4 regions of the Bradyrhizobium sp. 61 genome follow, and region 1 is predicted to be linked to each of the others. Evidence: predicted binding sites of a transcription regulator. Region 1 holds the regulator's gene; each other region holds the start of a gene.
What was found. The regulator PhoB, encoded in region 1, activates phosphate uptake and scavenging genes when phosphate is short. The targets are predictions, from matches to a motif close to TGTCATNNANCTGTCAT.
Positions count from the first base shown of each region.

Region 2: IVB46_RS33055 (DUF2794 domain-containing protein) is a predicted target of PhoB. The motif match lies at 3,052-3,068, and genes of this name have one in related genera.
Region 3: phnF (phosphonate metabolism transcriptional regulator PhnF) is a predicted target of PhoB. The motif match lies at 2,360-2,376, and genes of this name have one in related genera.
Region 4: IVB46_RS20690 (DUF47 domain-containing protein) is a predicted target of PhoB. The motif match lies at 3,022-3,038, and genes of this name have one in related genera.

Region 1 is NZ_JADPIU010000019.1:12,661-17,545, forward strand. It holds gene argF (ornithine carbamoyltransferase) at 1-311, opposite strand, end outside; gene IVB46_RS08360 (aspartate aminotransferase family protein) at 311-1,519, opposite strand; gene IVB46_RS08365 (GcrA family cell cycle regulator) at 1,976-2,488, shown strand; gene phoB (phosphate regulon transcriptional regulator PhoB) at 2,725-3,432, opposite strand; gene phoU (phosphate signaling complex protein PhoU) at 3,448-4,164, opposite strand; gene pstB (phosphate ABC transporter ATP-binding protein PstB) at 4,176-4,885, opposite strand, start outside.
Region 2 is NZ_JADPIU010000082.1:446,593-451,477, forward strand. It holds gene acnA (aconitate hydratase AcnA) at 1-1,527, shown strand, start outside; gene IVB46_RS33050 (DUF1223 domain-containing protein) at 1,745-2,521, shown strand; gene IVB46_RS33055 (DUF2794 domain-containing protein) at 3,133-3,504, shown strand; gene IVB46_RS33060 (GNAT family N-acetyltransferase) at 3,635-4,162, opposite strand; gene IVB46_RS33065 (Bax inhibitor-1/YccA family protein) at 4,466-4,885, opposite strand, start outside.
Region 3 is NZ_JADPIU010000075.1:179,263-184,147, reverse strand. It holds gene phnE (phosphonate ABC transporter, permease protein PhnE) at 1-622, shown strand, start outside; gene phnE (phosphonate ABC transporter, permease protein PhnE) at 619-1,467, shown strand; gene phnF (phosphonate metabolism transcriptional regulator PhnF) at 1,594-2,325, opposite strand; gene phnG (phosphonate C-P lyase system protein PhnG) at 2,445-2,909, shown strand; gene phnH (phosphonate C-P lyase system protein PhnH) at 2,914-3,522, shown strand; gene IVB46_RS29305 (carbon-phosphorus lyase complex subunit PhnI) at 3,527-4,630, shown strand; gene IVB46_RS29300 (alpha-D-ribose 1-methylphosphonate 5-phosphate C-P-lyase PhnJ) at 4,627-4,885, shown strand, end outside.
Region 4 is NZ_JADPIU010000057.1:40,063-44,947, forward strand. It holds gene IVB46_RS20675 (ABC transporter substrate-binding protein) at 1-1,018, shown strand, start outside; gene IVB46_RS20680 (branched-chain amino acid ABC transporter permease) at 1,091-1,954, shown strand; gene IVB46_RS20685 (branched-chain amino acid ABC transporter permease) at 1,956-2,924, shown strand; gene IVB46_RS20690 (DUF47 domain-containing protein) at 3,080-3,724, shown strand; gene IVB46_RS20695 (inorganic phosphate transporter) at 3,740-4,747, shown strand; gene sugE (quaternary ammonium compound efflux SMR transporter SugE) at 4,740-4,885, opposite strand, start outside.

The sequences.
Region 1 (4,885 bases):
ATGATGGCGTCGACATAGCGCGACAGCACGCGCGCCGTGTCGGCGATGGTCTCGCCGCGGCCGAGCTGCATCTCGGCGCCGGTCAGCATGATGGGCTCGCCGCCGAGCTGGCGCATGGCGACGTCGAACGAGACGCGGGTGCGGGTGGAGGGACGCTCGAAGATCATCGCCAGCGTCTTGCCTTCCAGCGGCTTCACCGGCTGGTGCGCTTTCTGCTTCGCCTTCATGGCGGAGGAGGCCGCAAGCATGCTCTTGAGCTCCGACAACGGGAGCTCGTTGATATCCAGAAAGTGCTTCGGGGACTTGCTCATCAGCTTGTCGCCCGCTTGGTCTGACTGGACGAGATCGCGGCGCAGGCGCGTTCGAGCCGCCCGACGCTGTCCTCGATCTCGGCTTCGGTGACGATCAAGGGCGGCAGGAAGCGCACGACATTGTCGCCGGCGCCGACCGTGAGCAATTTTTCGTTGCGCAATGCCGCGCCGAGATCGCCTGTCGGCACCACGGCCTTGATGCCGATCAGAAGGCCTTCGCCGCGCACTTCGCTGACGATGTCAGGATAACGATCGATCACGGAGGCGAGCTTCTGCTTGAGCAGCAGCGACATCTTCTGCACGTGTTCGAAGAAGCCGGGCTTGAGCATGACGTCGAGGACGGCGTTGGCAGCCGAGATCGCGAGCGGATTGCCGCCGAAGGTCGAGCCGTGCGAGCCGGGCCCCATGCCGGCAGCCGCGTCCGCGGTCGCCAGCACCGCGCCGATCGGGAAGCCGCCACCGAGCGCTTTGGCCAGCGACATCACGTCAGGCGTGACGCCGGTGCGGCGATGCGCGAACAGATCGCCGGTGCGGCCCATGCCGGTCTGCACCTCGTCGAACGCGAGCAGCAGGCCCTTCTCGTCGCAGAGCTGGCGCAACGCCCTCAGGAAGGCGGGCGTTGCCGAACGCACGCCACCCTCGCCCTGGATCGGCTCGATCAGGATTCCGGCGGTCTGCGGACCGATCGCCTTCTTGACGGCTTCGATATCGCCATGCGGGACCTGGTCGAAGCCGTCCATCGGCGGGCCGAACCCTTCGAGATATTTTGCCGAACCGGTCGCGGCGAGCGTTGCCAGCGTGCGGCCGTGGAAGGCGCCTTCGAAGGTGACGATGCGGTACCGTTCCGGATGACCCTTGGAGAAGTGATGATGGCGGACCAGCTTGATCACACCTTCCAGCGCTTCGGCGCCGGAATTGCAGAAGAACACGAAGTCCGCGAAGCTTTCATTGCACAGACGCGCGGCGAGCTTCTCGCCGTCCGGGCTCTGGAACAGGTTCGACATGTGCCAGAGTTTGGTGGCCTGCTCCTGCAACGCCTTGACCAACGCAGGATGAGCATGGCCGAGCGCATTCACCGCCACGCCCGAGGTGAAATCGAGATAGCGATCGCCATTGGTCGCAATCAGCCAGCAGCCTTCGCCGCGCTCGAAACCGAGGTCGGACCTGGCGAAAACGGGGAGCAAATGCGGCGCTGCGCTGTTAGTCATGACGATCACTTGAATGTTGCGGACGGCGTGAGCGTGCATTGCGCAACGCACCATTGACCGGCTCGGAAAACGAAACGTGCCGCCTTTTAAGGGCGGCACGCCTGACTATCTTATGCCTGGTGAAACCGGTGTCAATGCCGCCCGGAAAGCCTCGCGAAACGCAGAATCCGTAGTCTTGCGGTGGCGATTTTGCGTGTTTCCGCCACGGAACATGTGGAAGCGAGTCGGCGGACTCTTGCGCGTGAGTCACGCCATATTGTAGCGTTTGGCTTGTCAGATACGACATCTCGTGCAGCAGTTCTGATCCTCTAAGTCCTCATGTACCGGCGTAAGCGTTCGGGCGCATCTGGTGCGCCCGGCGAGCCTTAAGGGATTCTGGCGGCACGGGTTTTTCGAAGCTTAGGCATTCGCCGTGCGGCCGCCAGGATGGCAGGCGCCGGCGAAGGAAAGGGTGCAATGACCGTTTTGACCTGGTCGGATGATCGCGTCGAGCAGCTGAAAAAGCTCTGGGAGGCCGGACTTTCGGCCAGCCAGATCGCCGCTGAACTCGGCAATGTGACCCGCAATGCCGTGATCGGCAAAGTGCACCGGCTCGGCCTGTCGGGCCGCGCCAAGAGCCCTTCATCGGCAGCGCCGCGGCCGCGCAAGGCGCGCCCCGCCCAGCACATGATGAGGGTGACCCGTCCGATCGCACGCGGCAACACCGCGCTGGCGCAAGCCTTCGAAGTCGAGGTCGAGGCCGAACCGGTCACCTACGACAACGTCGTGCCGATGAGCCAGCGGCTGTCGCTGCTGGAGCTGAACGAGGCCACCTGCCACTGGCCGGTCGGCGATCCCTCGAGCCCGGATTTCTTCTTCTGCGGCGGCAAGGCGCTCTCCGGCCTGCCCTACTGCGCCCAGCACTCGCGCGTGGCGTATCAGCCCGCGGCCGATCGCCGGCGCGCGCCGGCGAAGCCGGGTCCGCGCTGAAGTCGTTCTGAGCTCAGAAAGGAGCCGTCACACGATGGCGGCTCAACAAATCCGATGTCGTCCCGGACAAGCGCGCCTTGAGCACGCGCAGATCCGGGACCCTTAACCACCGCAAGATGTGGCTACGGGGACTCGGAGTTACCTTTTCACACAATAACCGATCGCTTTGGGTGTCCCGGACCCGCGCTTGCGCTTGTCCGGGACGACACCGAGAATGTGGCCGCAGCTCACCGAGCTTACGCCTGCTCCGCCTTCGCAAAGCGATCGTCCAGTGCGTAGCCCGCGCCGCGGACGGTGCGGATCGGATCCTGCTCGCGGCCGAGATTGAGCAGCTTGCGCAGGCGCCCGATATGGACGTCGACGGTGCGCTCGTCGATGTAGATGTCACGGCCCCAGACGCTGTCGAGCAACTGCTCGCGCGAGAACACGCGGCCGGGATGCTCCAGGAAGAACTCCAGCAGGCGATATTCGGTCGGGCCGAGATCGATCGGCCGGCCCGAGCGCGCCACGCGGCGCTTGTCGCGGTCGAGCTCGATGTCGCCATAGGCGAGCACGGTGGCGAGCCGCTCCGGGCTGGCGCGCCTGAGCAGGCCCTTCACGCGTGCCAGCAGCTCCGGCACCGAGAACGGCTTGACGATGTAGTCGTCGGCGCCGGTCGCAAGACCCCGCACCCGCTCGCTCTCCTCGCCACGCGCGGTGAGCATGATGATCGGGAGCTGCTTGGTCTCGGGCCGGGTGCGCAGCCGCCGGCACAGCTCAATGCCGGAGAGGCCCGGCAGCATCCAGTCGAGCACGATCAAATCGGGGATATGCTCCTTGAGGCGGGTGTCGGCATCGTCGCCGCGCATCACCGTCTCGACGTCATAGCCGTCGCCTTCGAGGTTGTAGCGGAGAAGCTCGGTGAGAGCTTCCTCGTCCTCAACCACCATAATGCGTGCGCCCATGGTGTTCGTCGCTCCTTAAGTGTTCGGGACCGTCGTGGCGAAGGTCGTCATGTCGCCCTTCGGCCGCTTGTCGGTGATCGCCTGGCCCTCGATCATGTAGAACACGGTCTCGGCGATGTTGGTGGCGTGGTCGCCGATGCGCTCGATGTTCTTGGCGCAGAACATCAGATGGATGCAGAACGAGATGTTGCGCGGATCCTCCATCATGTAGGTGAGGAGCTCGCGGAACAGCGAGGTGCAGATGGCGTCGACTTCCTCGTCGCCCTTCCACACCGCCATCGCCGCCGGCAGATCGTGCGCGGCATAGGCATCCAGCACCGACTTGACCTGTTGCTGCACGAGGTCGGTCATGTGCTCCAGGCCGCGGAACAGCTTGAGCGGATGGAAATCCGTCTCCAGCGCCGCGACGCGCTTGCCCATGTTCTTGGCGAGGTCGCCGATCCGCTCGAGATCGGTGGCGACGCGCATGGCGCCGACGATCTCGCGCAGATCCACCGCCATCGGCTGGCGGCGCGCGATGGTGAGCACGGCGCGCTCCTCGATCTTCTTCTGGAGCGCGTCGAGCTCGGCGTCGATGGTGACCACGCGCTGGCCGAGCGCGACGTCGCGGCGGATCAGCGCGTCGACGGAATCGACGATCATGCGCTCGGCGATGCCGCCCATCTCGGCGACCAGGCGCGTGAGCTCCTGGAGGTCGGTATCGAAGGCCTTTGCGGTATGTTCAGAACCCATGTTCCGTCTCCTCAGCCGAACCGGCCGGTGATGTAATCCTGCGTGCGCCGGTCGGTCGGCGACGTGAAGATCTTGCTGGTGTCGTCGAACTCGATCAGTTCGCCGAGATACATGAAGGCGGTCTTGTCGGAGACGCGCGCCGCCTGCTGCATGTTGTGGGTGACGATCGCGATCGTGTAGTTCTCGGACAGCTCCTGGATCAGCTCCTCGACCTTGGCGGTCGAGATCGGGTCGAGCGCCGAGCAGGGCTCGTCGAACAAGATCACCTCGGGCCGCACCGCGACCGTGCGGGCGATGCAGAGGCGCTGCTGCTGGCCGCCGGAGAGCGACAGGCCGGAGGCGTTGAGCTTGTCCTTGACCTCGTTCCACAGCGCGCCGCCGCGCAGCGCGTTCTCGACGCGGTCGTCCATCTCGGACTTCGAGATCTTCTCGTAAAGGCGGATGCCGAAGGCGATGTTCTCGTAGATCGTCATCGGGAACGGCGTCGGCTTCTGGAACACCATGCCGACGCGGGCGCGCAGCAGATTGAGGTCCAGCTTGGGGTCGAGGACGTTGGTCTGGTCGAGCATGAGCTGACCGGTGACGCGCTGGCCCGGATAGAGGTCGTACATCCGATTGAAGATGCGCAGCAGGGTCGACTTGCCGCAGCCCGACGGGCCGATGAACGCCGTGACGCGGTTGGTGCCGAGCGCCAGATTGATGTTCTTCAGCGCGTGCTGCT
Region 2 (4,885 bases), on a different contig from region 1:
GTCGCCGAAGGCTTTTCGCTCGCGCTCGGCACCGAGTACAAGAAGACCGACGAGCCCGGGAAGCGCTTTGCCGTCGACGGCAAGAACTTCGAGATCGGTCATGGCGACGTCGTGATCGCTGCGATCACCTCCTGCACCAACACCTCGAATCCAAGCGTCTTGATCGGTGCCGGCCTGCTTGCGCGCAACGCTGCCGCCAAGGGCCTCAAGGCAAAACCGTGGGTGAAGACGTCGCTCGCGCCGGGCAGCCAGGTGGTCGCGGCCTACCTCGCCGATTCCGGTCTGCAGGCCGATCTCGACAAGGTCGGCTTCAACCTGGTCGGCTTCGGCTGCACCACCTGCATCGGCAATTCCGGTCCGCTGCCCGAGGAGATCTCGAAGTCGATCAACGACAACGGCATCGTCGCGGCCGCCGTGCTCTCCGGCAACCGCAACTTCGAAGGCCGCGTCTCGCCGGACGTGCAGGCGAACTATCTGGCTTCGCCGCCGCTGGTCGTCGCCCACGCGCTCGCGGGCAGCGTCACCAAGAACCTCGCCGTCGAGCCGCTCGGTGAAGGCAAGGACGGCAAGCCGGTGTACCTCAAGGACATCTGGCCGACGACGAAGGAGATCAACGCCTTCATGAAGAAGTTCGTGACCGCGTCGATCTTCAAGAAGAAGTATGCCGACGTGTTCAAGGGCGACACCAACTGGCGCAAGATCAAGACGGTCGAGAGCGAGACCTATCGCTGGAACATGAGCTCGACCTATGTGCAGAACCCGCCCTATTTCGACGGCATGAAGAAGGAGCCGGAGCCGGTCACCGACATCATCGAGGCGCGCATCCTCGCCATGTTCGGCGACAAGATCACCACCGACCACATCTCGCCGGCCGGTTCGATCAAGCTCACCTCGCCCGCCGGCAAATATCTCAGCGAGCACCAGGTGCGTCCGGCCGACTTCAACCAGTACGGCACGCGCCGCGGCAATCATGAAGTGATGATGCGCGGCACCTTCGCCAACATCCGCATCAAGAACTTCATGCTGAAGGGCGCTGACGGAAATATCCCGGAAGGCGGTCTCACCAAGCACTGGCCCGACGGCGAGCAGATGTCGATCTACGACGCCGCGATGAAGTACCAGCAGGAGCAGGTGCCGCTGGTGGTGTTCGCCGGTGCCGAATACGGCAACGGTTCCTCGCGCGACTGGGCTGCAAAGGGCACGCGCCTGCTCGGCGTCCGCGCCGTGATCTGCCAGAGCTTCGAGCGTATCCACCGCTCCAACCTGGTCGGCATGGGCGTGCTGCCGCTGACCTTCGAAGAGGGCACCTCCTGGTCGTCGCTCGGCCTGAAGGGCGACGAGAAGGTCACGCTGCGCGGCCTGGTCGGCGACCTGAAGCCGCGTCAGAAGCTGACCGCGGAGATCGTCTCCGGCGACGGTTCGTTGCAGCGGGTTTCGCTGCTTTGCCGCATCGATACGCTGGACGAGCTCGATTACTACCGGAACGGCGGCATTCTGCACTACGTGCTGCGCAAGCTCGCGGCCTAAGCGCGAATTTGTGAACGGTGGCTCACCGCGACGTGAGTAGAAGGTTAAACGAGGGCGGCCTATCACAAGGCCGCCTTCGTGCGTTAGAACACGCGTCCGATGGTCCCGCCCGGCGGAAAACCTCGCCCCGGACGGTTGAGTGTACGATGCCCGTAAGACTACGGTGACCATCAGGCGATAGGATCTTCCCCCACGCGTGCGAGGTGTGACGTTCAAAATGACTGCAATGATGGCTTCTAATCTGGTTTCGCGCTGGTCCGGTGCACTCTGGTCGGGAGCACTTGGTATCTGCGCCATCGTCGCCGTCATCCGTCCCGCCGAGGCTGATCCTCGCGCCGTAGTCGAGCTCTTCACATCGCAGGGCTGCTCCTCCTGCCCGCCCGCCGACCAGGTCATCGGCGATCTCTCCAACGACCCGTCGATCATCGCGCTGAGCATGCCGATCGACTATTGGGATTATCTCGGCTGGAAGGACACGCTTGCGGATTCGCGCTTCTCGGCGCGGCAGCGCGCCTATTCGCGCATGCGCGGCGACCGCGAGGTCTATACGCCGCAAGTCGTGGTCAACGGTTCGACGCATGTCATCGGCAGCGATCGCGCCGGCATCGAGAGCGCGATCGGCAAGACCGACAACGGCACGGGCGTAATGAGCGTGCCGGTGACGATGTCGCTTGCAGGCAAGCAGATCAACGTGTCGGTGGCGGCGAGCAAGGAGTCGGCGGTCTCGCACGGTGAGGTCTGGATCTGCTCGATCACGAAATCGGTGCCGATCGCAATCAGCCGTGGTGAAAATCGCGGGCAGCAGATCACCTATCACAACGTCGTGCGCAACCTGCTCAAGGTCGGCGACTGGAACGGGCGTCCGGAAAGCTGGACGGTGCCGTTGGAAAATCTCACGCGCGACGGCGTCGACGGCGCTGTGGTCTATGTCCAGGACGGCAGCCGTGAGAAGCCGGGTGCGATGCTCGGCGCAGCCTACACGTCGCTGCACTAGATCCGATTTCTCTCGCCAGCGTCGCACTCGCTCTCACGCCTCATGGTGAGGAGCGCCCTTGCGCGCGAGGCGGACGATGCTACGCATCGCCGCGAGAACCATGCAGGCCCGGCTGATGCAGCGCGGCCTTCCATCCTGCGAGACGCCGCTTCGCGGCTCCTCAGGATGAGGGGAGCGAGTTGTCTTCGCGTTAATCAGGGAGAAGTTGGTCGTGCCGGAAACATCTCGGCACAAACCAAAAAGGACCAACTTGCGTTGGCCCCCCTTGTCGCGCGTACAGACCCGATCCTGACGGCCCCGGGGGGCTGGGGGCTGAGGAATCCGGAACCGAAAGGACCGGGTCAACGCACACAGGTCTTTTCGCAATGCAGGGCGGCAGGCGCTTGGCGGAAAAGCGGCGATATCAAGATTCCTTCTAACGATCCCGTGACGGTTTGCCGCGACAGAATTCCACTCCTGCGTGTGCTCCGATTCGCACCCGATTCAATCAGTTGAGTGAAGAGCCCCTTGCGGCGGGGAACGGTTGGCGCGATCATGCAATTGTCATGATCCGCGGTTCCGGGGACGGTCCTTCGCGGATGCGATCATGCCGCGAGAGGAGGAGGCGCTCGATGAGTCTGACGCCGGAGGATGCCGATCCGAGCGAGCAGCGCGCAGTGGCGCGCCCCACCGCTGCGAATGCCCAACCCAACCGGGTGACATTCAACCGGCTGGAACTGAACCGCATCCTCAACCTCTACGGCCGCATGGTCGCCGACGGCGAGTGGCGCGACTATGCCATCGACTTCCTGAAGGACCGCGCGGTGTTCTCGGTCTTCCGCCGCGCCTCGGAAGTGCCGATCTATCGCATCGAGAAGGACCCGCGGCTGGCGCGCAAGCAGGGCATGTACAGTGTGATCTCGGCGACCGGCCTGATCCTGCGCCGCGGCCACGAGCTCGAGCGCGTGCTGCTGGTGATCGATCGCAAGCTGGCGGTGGTTTAGCCTTACGGACGGTGCCGTAGGGTGGGCAAAGGCGCACCGCGCCTTTCCTCAATCGCCGGGCATGGTGGGTACGCTTCCGCCTTCGCTCTCCGAGCTTCGGCGGACAAGTCGCTTTGCCCGCCCTACGAGGCTATTTCGGCACCGTGCTCGCGCCCTCGCCCAGATCCCGCTGCATCATCACCGTGTCGAGCCAGCGGCCGAATTTCAGGCCAACATTGGGATGCGTGCCGATCATCTTGAAACCGCCGCGCGTGTGCACGCCGATCGAGCCGGCATTGGCGGAATCGCCGATCACCGCGATCATCTGGCGGAAGCCGCGCGCCTCGCATTCGGCGATCAGCCGGTCCAGCAGCAACGAGCCGATGCCGCGGCGGTGGAACGCGGGATCGAGATAGATCGAGTTCTCGACCGTGAAGCGGTAGGCCGGCCGCGGCCGGTAGGCGCCGGCATAGGCATAGCCGGCGACGCTACGATCGAGGATGGCGACGAAATAGGGATAGCCACCGTCGATCAGCGCGCGGTAGCGGCGCGTCATCTCGGCCAGATCCGGCGGCGCCAGCTCGAATGTCGCGGTGCCCTCGCGGACGGCCTGCTTGTAGATGGCGGTGATGGCGGGAAGGTCGGCCTCAATGGCGGGCCTGATCTCAGGTGCGGACATGGCGGCGAGATTAGAGCCTTCCCGCGGTCACTGGAAGGGGCAACGCCGCTTCCCCATGCTCCGTCATTGCCAGCGCAGCAGGCCTCCAATCTTCTCCGCTGTCATGCCCCGCGTAGGCGGGGCATCCAGTACTCCGAGACAGCGCGGCTAGAACCGAGCCGCTGCGGCGTACTGGATCGCCCGCCCCAGTGCGCAATTGCGCACAAGGCGGGCGATGACAGCGGGGGGGCGTCGCGCATCCCGGCCCAAACAAAAACCCCGGCCTCTCGGCCGGGGTTCGTATCCGTTCCATCGTCGAAGCGCTTAGTCGCGCTGGCCGAGGAGCTGCAGGAGCAGCGTGAACAGGTTGATGAAGTTCAGGTACAGCGACAGCGCGCCGGTGATGGCCGCACGCTCTGCGATGTCACCGCCGGCCGAGGCGTAGCCGTAGATGTAGTCGTTCTTCAGCCGCTGGGTGTCCCAGGCGGTGAGGCCGGCGAACACCAGCACGCCGACCACGGACACGATGAACTGCAGCATCGTGCTGGCCAGGAACAGGTTGACCAGGCTCGCGATGATGATGCCGATCAGGCCCATGAACAGGAACGAGCCCATCCCGGTCAGATCACGCTTGGTGGTGTAGCCGTAGAGGCTCAGTGCGCCAAACGTGGCCGCGGTGATAAAGAACACCCGCACGATCGAGGTGTGCGTGAACACCAGGAAGATCGAGGACAGCGAGATGCC
Region 3 (4,885 bases), on a different contig from region 1:
GGGCTGGCGCAAATGGCTGAAGATGCTGGGCGAGACGCTGCTGATCTCCTACGTCGGCACGCTGATCGGCGCGACCTTGGCCTTCGCCTTGAATTTCTTCGCGGCCGAGAACACCTCGCCGTCGCCCTGGCTGCGCTTCGTGGTGCGTCGCCTGCTCGAATTCGCCCGCACCGTGCCGGGCATCGTCTTCGCGCTGATCTTCGTGATCGCCTTCGGCCTCGGGCCGATGGCCGGCGTGCTCGCGATCGCGATCCACTCCACCGGCGCGCTCGGCAAACTGTTCTCCGAGATCGTCGAGAATGCCGACATGAAGCCGGTCGAAGGCATCCGCTCGACCGGCGCGAGCTGGCTCTCATGCATGCGCTTCGCCGTGGTGCCGCAGGTGACCGCGGGCTATGCCAGCTATGCGCTGCTCCGCTTCGAGATCAACGTCCGCGAGGCCTCGGTCATGGGCTTCGTCGGTGCCGGCGGCATCGGCCAGGAGCTTGTCGTCGCCATCCGCAAGTTCTATTACTCCGACGTCAGTGCCATCCTGCTCACCATCATCATCACGGTCTTCATCATCGACATCACCACGGGCTGGCTGCGCGGCCGTCTGTTCGGCAAGGAGGCACGGACGTGACGAGGCCGCAGGAGGTCGACCCGCGAGAGCTTCGCGCGCGCTATCCCGATGTGTTCGACCGGCCCGCCTCGGCGCGGCTCGCGATGCCGGCGATGATCGTCGCGGCGTTTGCGATCCTGGTTTACGGCCTCGTCGATCTCGACTTCTCGCCGTCGCGATTCCTTGCAGGGCTGAGCCAGCTCGGCTGGATCAGCCTGATGATGATCCCGCCCGATCCTGGTTCCTCGCTGCCGGTCTATCTGAAGGCGCTGGGCGAGACGCTGTCGATCGCGCTGCTCGGCACGACGCTGGCGGCGGTGTTCGCGCTTCCGGTCAGCCTGCTGGCCGCGCGCAACGTCATACCCTCGCAGATCCTGCGTTTTCCGGTTCGCCGCTTCCTGGATTCGATCCGCGGCGTGGACACCCTGATCTGGGCGCTGGTCTGGATCAATGTCGTCGGCCTCGGCCCGTTCGCCGGTGTGCTGGCGATTGCCGTGTCGGATTTCGGTGCGTTCGGAAAACTGTTCTCGGAGGCGATCGAAGGCGCCGACCAGAAGCAGGTCGAAGGCGTCCGCGCCTCCGGCGGCAGTGCTTTGCACGAAATCCGCTTCGGCCTGCTGCCGCAGGTGCTGCCCGTGATCGCCGGCCAGGTGCTCTATTTCATCGAATCCAACACGCGCTCGGCAACGATCATCGGCATCGTTGGCGCCGGCGGCATCGGCCTCCAGCTCGCCGAGCAGATCCGCGTGCTGGAATGGCAGCGGGTGTCGTTCCTGATCCTGATGATTCTGGTCGCCGTCGCCGCGATCGATTTCATCTCGAGCAAGCTGCGGTTTGCGATCATTGGGCGGCGAGCTGTCGCCTGATCGCCGGCGCCGTAGGGTGGGCAAAGCGAAGCGTGCCCACCAATTCTGCTTAGATATCGGGGAGAGATGGTGGGCACGGCGCAAGTGCGCCTTTGCCCACCCTACTAGCCCTGCGTGGTCGCCCGCTCACCCGTTCTCCACCAGAAACTCCACGCGCTCCGCTGCAAAGCGCGAGTGCTTGGTCACCAGCGGCTTGCCGGCGAGATCGTGGTCGGTCGCGTCGACCACCAGGATCGGCCGTCCCAGCGGCAGATCGAGCCGCGCGGCATCGGTCGCGTCCACGATGCCGGCGGTGATCCGGGTCGCGCCGCGGCTGTAGTCGCGGACGCCGTAATGCTCGAGCAGTTTCGTCATCGAGCGCGTCGCGGCGAACACTTCGCCCGCGCCCGGAAACAATTCCGCTGACAGCCAGGTGGTGGAGACGCAGATCGGCGTGCGGTCGGCGAGGCGGATCGCCTCGATCCGCACCAGCGGCGCGCCGGCCTTCAATCCCAGTTCGCGCGCCAGTTCGCGGGTCGCGACATCGCCGGACGCCTCGATCAGCCGGCCATGCGGTTTGCGGCCATCGGCGCCGACGATCTCGGAGAAGCGGGTGCGCGAGCGCAAGGGATAAGCGAGGCGCTGCGCCTCGACATAGGTTCCGCTGCCGCGTTCGGCGCGCACGATGCCGCGCTCGGCAAGCGCGGCCAGCGCGCGCCGCACGGTGTGGCGGTTCACCCGATAGGTTTCGGCGATCTCCATCTCGCCCGGCAGCTTGTCGCCGGCCGCAAAGCGGCCGTCGGCGATGCCACGCTCGATGCCGTCGGCAACGAGGCGCCACAGCGCGACGCCCGAAGAGGCTGTGTCCTGCATGCTCATGTCGCCGAGAAGCCTACTTCAGAAATCACACGTTTGTCACGAAACAGTCATGGCGCTTCCGTATCAAGTTGTCTATTATCATAGACAACTTGGATTCGGCAAGTTCTGTCAAAAGCTCGGTGGATTTGGTGACCCAGCACAACAACCAGCAAGTCCAGCGCAAGGCCGCGATGGCCGTGCTGGCGCACGCGGAGGCGGGCGAGATCGCCGCTCGCCTCCGCGCTCTCGCCCTGCCGGCTCATCAGGAGCTGCGCGCGCCGGAATACGGTCTCGTCATGCTGCGCGGCCGGGTCGGCGGCGACGGCGCGCCGTTCAATCTCGGTGAAGCCACGGTGTCTCGCGCGGCGGTCCGGCTCGCGAGCGGCGAGGTCGGCTTCGGCTACACGCTGGGGCGCGATGGCGAAAAGGCGCGGCTGATCGCGCTGTGCGACGCACTGGCGCAGTCCAGTGATTTCGGTGAGGCGGTGGAGCGTGACGTTATCGCGCCGTTGCGCGAGCAGCTTATGATCCAGCGCAAGCAGGCGGCCGCCGAGACCGCCGCGACGAAGGTTGATTTCTACACCATGGTGCGCGGTGAGGGGTGAGGCCATGACCACGATTGCGGAACTGCCGCCGGGTTTCGTCGACAAAGTCTTGTCGGCGCAATCGACCTTTCGTTCCGTCATGGACGCGATGGCGCGGCCGGGCTCGGTCCAGCGCATCGTGCCGATGGCGGGAGCGCCCGAGCCAACGATGCGCGGCACAGCCGCGATCGCGCTGACGCTGTTCGATCACGACACTCCGCTCTGGCTCGATGCCCGGATGGCGGAGAGGTCGGACGTGGTGAAATGGCTCAAGTTCCACACCGGCGCGCCGGTGGTGCAGGACTCTTCGATCGCGAGTTTCGCGCTGATCAGCGACGGCGCGGCGCTGCCGTCGCTCGAGCGCTTCGCGCTGGGCACGAATGAGTATCCGGATCGTTCGACCACGGTGATCCTTCAGGTCGAGAGCCTGAATTCGGGGCGCAGTTTCGAACTGCGTGGCCCCGGCATCGACGGTGTCGCGACGCTTCAGGCCTCGATCAGGCCTTTCGACCTGTTCGAACGGCTGCAGTTCAACGAGGCGCTGTTTCCGCGCGGCATCGATTTGGTGCTGGTTGCCGATGATGCCGTGGTTGCGATTCCGCGCACCACGCGTGTCGTGAACAAGGGAAGCTAGTCGCATGTATGTCGCAGTCAAAGGCGGCGAGCGCGCCATCGAGAACGCCCATCGCCTGCTCGCCAATGCGCGGCGTGGCGACCAGAGCATTTCCGAAGTCACGCTCGATCAGATCTCGGAGCAGCTTGGCCTCGCCGTGGACCGCGTCATGAGCGAAGGGTCGCTCTACGACCGCGAGCTCGCGGCGCTCGCCATCAAGCAGGCGCGCGGGGATCTGATCGAGGCGATCTTCCTGGTCCGCGCCTTCCGCGCCACCCTGCCGCGCTTCGGCGCCAGCGAGCCGGTCGAGACCGGCGCGATGCGGGTACAGCGGCGCGTGTCGGCGACCTTCAAGGATATTCCCGGCGGCCAGATCCTCGGGCCGACCTTCGACTACACGCATCGTCTGCTCGATCCCTCGCTTGGCCAGGGCTTTGTGCCTGAAGTGCCGGCGACGGCCGAAGCTTCGACGGCGCCCACGCCGCGTGTGACCGACATTCTGGGCCGCGACGGGCTGATCGAATCCTCGCCGCGGGCCGAAGACGGCGCCAGCGTCGGCGATCTCACGCGCGAACCGCTGAACTTCCCGGCCGATCGCGACCTGCGCCTGCAAAACCTCGCGCGCGGTGACGAAGGCTTTCTGCTGGCCATGGGTTATTCCACCCAGCGCGGTTACGGCCGCAACCATCCCTTCGTCGGCGAGATACGCTTCGGCGAGGCCGAGGTCGAATTTTTCGCGGAGGACGTCGGCTTCGCCGTGCCGCTCGGCTCCATCGAGCTCACCGAGTGCCAGATGGTCAACCAGTTCAAGGGTTCGGCGACGGAAGCGCCGTGCTTCACCCGCGGCTATGGTCTCGCCTTCGGCCAGAGCGAGCGCAAGACCATGTCGATGGCGCTGGTCGACCGTGCGCTGCGTGCCCGCGAGCTCGGCGAAGAAGCCGTGGCCCCCGCGCAAGATGAAGAATTCGTGATGTCGCATTCGGACAACGTCCAGGCGACCGGCTTCGTCGAGCATCTGAAGCTGCCGCATTATGTCGACTTCCAGTCCGAGCTCGGCCTCCTTCGCAAGCTGCGCAAGGAATTTGCCGAGGCCAATGCGCCCGATGCCATGAAGGAGGCCGCGGAATGAACGCGCCCGCCTACAATTTCGCCTATCTCGACGAACAGACCAAGCGGATGATCCGCCGCGCGATCCTCAAGGCCATCGCAATCCCCGGTTATCAGGTGCCGTTCGCCAGCCGTGAAATGCCGATGCCCTATGGCTGGGGCACCGGCGGCGTGCAGGTCACAGCCGCGATCCTTGGGCCGCAGGATGTGCTGAAGGTGATCGACCAGGGTTCCGACGACACGACGAATGCGATCTCGATCCGCAAATTCTTCGCCA
Region 4 (4,885 bases), on a different contig from region 1:
GATCGACATCATCTCCGGCGATCATCAGAACAAGCCCGACATCGGCACCGCGATCGCGCGGCAATGGTTCGACGTCGACAAGGTCGACATCATCGTCGACGTGCCGAACTCCGGCGTGGCGCTCGCCGTCAACAACGTCATCAAGGAAAAGAATGGCGTCTACATCAACTCGGGCGCCGCGACCTCGGACCTCACCAACGCGCAGTGCTCGCCCAACACGGTGCACTGGACCTACGACACCTACATGCTGGCCCACACCACGGGTCAGGCTCTGGTGAAGGCCGGTGGCGACAGCTGGTTCTTCCTGACCGCGGACTACGCCTTCGGTGCGGCGCTCGAGCGCGATACCACGGCCGTGGTCACCGCCAACGGCGGCAAGGTCGTCGGCGGCGTCAAGCATCCACTCAACACGCCCGACTTCTCGTCATTCCTGCTGCAGGCGCAGGCGTCCAAGGCCAAGATCATCGGCCTTGCCAATGCCGGCGGCGACACCACCAACTCGATCAAGCAGGCGGCCGAGTTCGGCATCGTCAAGGGCGGACAGAAGCTCGCGGCGCTGCTGCTGTTCCTCACCGACGTCAAGGCGATTGGCCTCGAGACCGCGCAGGGCCTCAACTTCACCGAGACGTTCTATTGGGACATGGACGACAAGACCCGGGCCTTCTCCAAGCGCTTCTCCGACAAGATGAAGAACAACGCGCCGCCCACCATGGTGCAGGCCGGCGTCTATGCGGGCGTGCGTCACTATCTCAAGACGCTGGAAGCGCTCGGCGGCAATCCCCATGACGGCGTCAAGGTCGTCGAGAAGATGAAGTCGTTGCCGACGGAGGACGACCTGTTCGGCAAGGGCGAGATCCAGCCGAACGGCCGCACCATCCACAGCGCCTACCTGTTCGAGGTGAAGAAGCCCTCGGAGTCCAAGGGGCCGTGGGACTTCTACAAGCTGGTCGGCACCGTGCCGGGCGACCAGGCTTTCACGCCGCTGTCCGAGAGCAAGTGCGCGCTCTTGAAGAAGTAAGATAACCGCCCGCAGGCCATCAGGCCTGCGGGCGATTTTCAGGCAACGCCGAAGGGACCGGGTGCGGGATCGATGCAGGCTCTTTACGCTCAGCTACTGGTGGGATTGATCAACGGCTCGTTCTACGCGCTGCTCAGTCTCGGGCTTGCCGTGATCTTCGGCATGCTCAACATCATCAATTTCGCCCACGGCGCGCTCTACATGATGGGCGCGTTCGTTGCCTATTTCCTGCTGAGCCTCGGCGGCATCAACTATTGGTGGGCGCTGCTGATCGCGCCTGTTATCGTCGGCATCTTCGGCATGATCCTGGAACGGACCATGCTGCAATGGCTGACGGGGCTCGACCACCTCTACGGCCTGCTCCTGACCTTCGGCATCGCGCTGATCGTGCAGGGCGTGTTCCAGAACTATTTCGGCTCCTCCGGTCTGCCTTATGCGATTCCGGACCAGCTCAAGGGCGGCATGAATCTCGGCTTCATGTTCCTGCCGATCTATCGCGGCTGGGTCGTCATCTTCTCGCTGGTGGTGTGTATCGCCACCTGGTTCCTGATCGAGAAGACGCGGCTCGGTGCTAACCTGCGCGCCGCCACTGAAAATCCGACGCTGGTGCGCGCTTTCGGCATCAACGTGCCACGCATGATTACGCTGACCTACGGTCTCGGCGTCGGCCTTGCCGCGCTCGCCGGTGTGCTCTCGGCGCCGATCAACCAGGTGCGGCCGTTGATGGGCGCCGACCTCATCATCGTCGTGTTCGCGGTGGTCGTGATCGGTGGCATGGGATCGATCATGGGCTCCATCATCACCGGCTTTGCGCTCGGTGTGATCGAGGGCCTGACCAAGTATTTCTACCCCGAGGCCTCCAACACCGTCGTGTTCGTGCTGATGGTGCTGGTGCTCTTGGTGAAGCCAACGGGACTGACGGGAAGGGCGGCCTGATATGACAGCCTTGACGGACGACACGCTGCCGGTAACCCCGCGCGCGATGCGTGACGAGATGGTCGTGTTCGTGGTGATGGCGCTGCTGCTGGCGTCGGTGCCCTTCACGGGCGTCTATCCGTTCTTCGTGATGCAGGCGCTGTGCTTTGCGCTGCTTGCCTGCGCCTTCAACCTGCTGATCGGCTATGGCGGCCTGTTGTCGTTCGGCCACGCAATGTTCATGGGCACCGCCGGCTATTGCAGCGCGCACGCGCTGAAAGTGTGGGCGCTGCCGCCGGAGCTCGGCATCCTCGTCGGAATCGCCGCGGCGTTCGGGCTGTCGCTCATCACCGGCTATATCTCGATCCGCCGCCAGGGCATCTATTTCTCGATGATCACGCTGGCGCTGTCGCAGCTCCTGTACTTCATCTACCTCCAGGCGCCGTTCACCCATGGTGAGGACGGCATTCAGGGCATTCCGCAGGGGCGGATGTTCGGCTTGCTCGATCTCTCCAAGCCGACGGTGCTTTATTACGTCGTGTTGGCCGGCTTCCTCGCCGGCTTCCTGCTGATCTACCGCATCATCAACTCGCCGTTCGGTGAAGTGCTGAAGTCGATCCGCGAGAACGAGCCGCGCGCGATCTCGCTCGGCTACCGGACCGACCAATATAAATTCCTGGCTTTCGTCCTGTCCGGCACGCTGGCCGGCTTTGCCGGATCGCTGAAGGTGTTCGTGGCGCAGAATGCCTCGCTCACCGACGTGCACTGGACGATGTCGGGCGAGGTCGTGCTGATGACGCTGGTTGGCGGTCTCGGCACCATCTTCGGCCCCGTGGTTGGTGCCTTCGCGATCATCGCCATGCAGCAATATCTGGCGGGTTTTGGCCAATGGGTGACGGTGATCCAGGGCTCGATCTTCGTGGTCTGCGTGCTCACCTTCCGCCGCGGCGTCATCGGCGAAATCGCTCATTACTTCCGGCGCTCGCTATAAACCTTTGATATCGCACCAATTTCATTGGTGCGCGAATCCGGTGGATGATCCGACTCCGCGGGCGTGAGATGACACGCGCGCGGAGCGGAAATGGTCTATGACAGTTTTATGACGGCCAGTTTGGGCCGGGCCATTTCCAACCGGTAGCCTACCCCATGATGCGATGGTTTCGCGCTTTCCTGCCCAAGGAAGAACGGTTCTTCGACCTGTTCGACCGCCATGCACAGACGGTGATCCAGGGCTCGATCGCGCTCCAGGGCATGCTGAACGGGGGCGAGGAGACGCCGGTCTACTGCCAGCGCGTCAACCAGTTCGAGAACGACGCCGACAACATCACCCGTGAGGTGCTGACGGCGGTGCGCCGCACCTTCATCACCCCCTTCGACCGTGGCGACATCAAGAACCTGATCACCTCGATGGACGACGCCATCGACCAGATGCAGCAGACGGCCAAGGCCGTGATGCTGTTCGAGGTCCGCACCTTCGAGCCGCCGATGCGGGAGATTGGCGGACTGCTGATCGAATGCGCCAATCTCGTGGGGCGCGCGTTGCCGCTGATGCAGTCGATCGGCCCGAACGTCGCGATGCTGACCGCGATCACGGAAGAACTGGGCAAGCTGGAGGGCCGGGTCGACGATCTCCATGACATCGGGCTGAAGGAGCTGTTCCTCAAGCATCGTGATGGCAGCGCGATGGATTTCATCGTCGGCGTCGAGATCTACGACCATCTCGAAAAGGTGGCCGACCGTTTCGACGACGTCGCGAACGAGATCAACAGCATCGTCATCGAGCAAGTTTAGGGCAGGGGTCGCGCCGTGGATGCTGCGCTCGGACTTCCTGTCCTCGTCGGCTTGATCGCCGTCGCGCTGCTGTTCGACTTCCTGAACGGCCTGCACGACGCCGCCAATTCGATCGCGACCATCGTTTCGACCCGCGTGCTGCGGCCGCAATTCGCGGTGCTCTGGGCCGCGTTCTTCAATTTCATCGCCTTCATGGTGTTCGGGCTGCATGTTGCCCAGACCATCGGCACCGGCATCATTGATCCCGCGGTCGTCGACGCCCAGGTGATCTTCGCGGCGCTTGTTGGCGCGATCGTCTGGAATCTCGTGACCTGGGGGCTGGGCATCCCATCCTCCTCTTCGCATGCGCTGATCGGCGGCCTCGTCGGCGGCGGCATGGCCAAGGCGGGGATCTCGGCGGCGGTGTGGAGCGGCCTGTCCAAGGCGGTGCTGGCGATCGTACTGTCGCCGCTGGTCGGCTTCCTGCTTGCGATGATGCTGGTCGCGATCGTGTCCTGGCTTTCGGTGCGCTCGACGCCGTTCGCGGTCGATCGCGCCTTCCGCATCCTGCAATTCGCCTCCGCCTCGCTCTATTCGCTCGGCCATGGCGGCAATGACGCCCAGAAGACCATGGGCATCATCGCGGTGCTGCTGTATTCGCAGGGCCATCTCGGCGGCGAATTCTCGGTACCGTTCTGGGTGGTGCTGTCCTGCCAGGCCGCGATGGCGCTGGGCACGCTGATGGGCGGCTGGCGCATCGTCCGCACCATGGGCCTGCGCATCACCAAGCTGACGCCGATGCAGGGCTTTTGCGCCGAGACCGGCGGCGCCGCGACGCTGTTCATGGCGACCTTCCTCGGCGTTCCCGTCTCGACCACCCACACCATTACCGGCGCGATCGTCGGCGTCGGCGCGGCCCGCCGCGTCTCGGCGGTGCGCTGGAACGTCGCGAGCTCGATCGTCTATGCCTGGGTGATCACGATCCCGGCCTCGGCCATTGTCGCGGCGCTGACCTGGTGGGCGGTCCAGATTTTCGTCAGGTGACGAATTTCAGCCCGGCGATGCCGGCGACGATCAGCCCAATGCTGGCGAGGCGGAACGCGGTGGCCGGCTCGCCGAACAGGATAATGCCAAGCGCGGCGGTACCGACCGCGCCGATGCCGGTCCAGACCGCATAGGCGG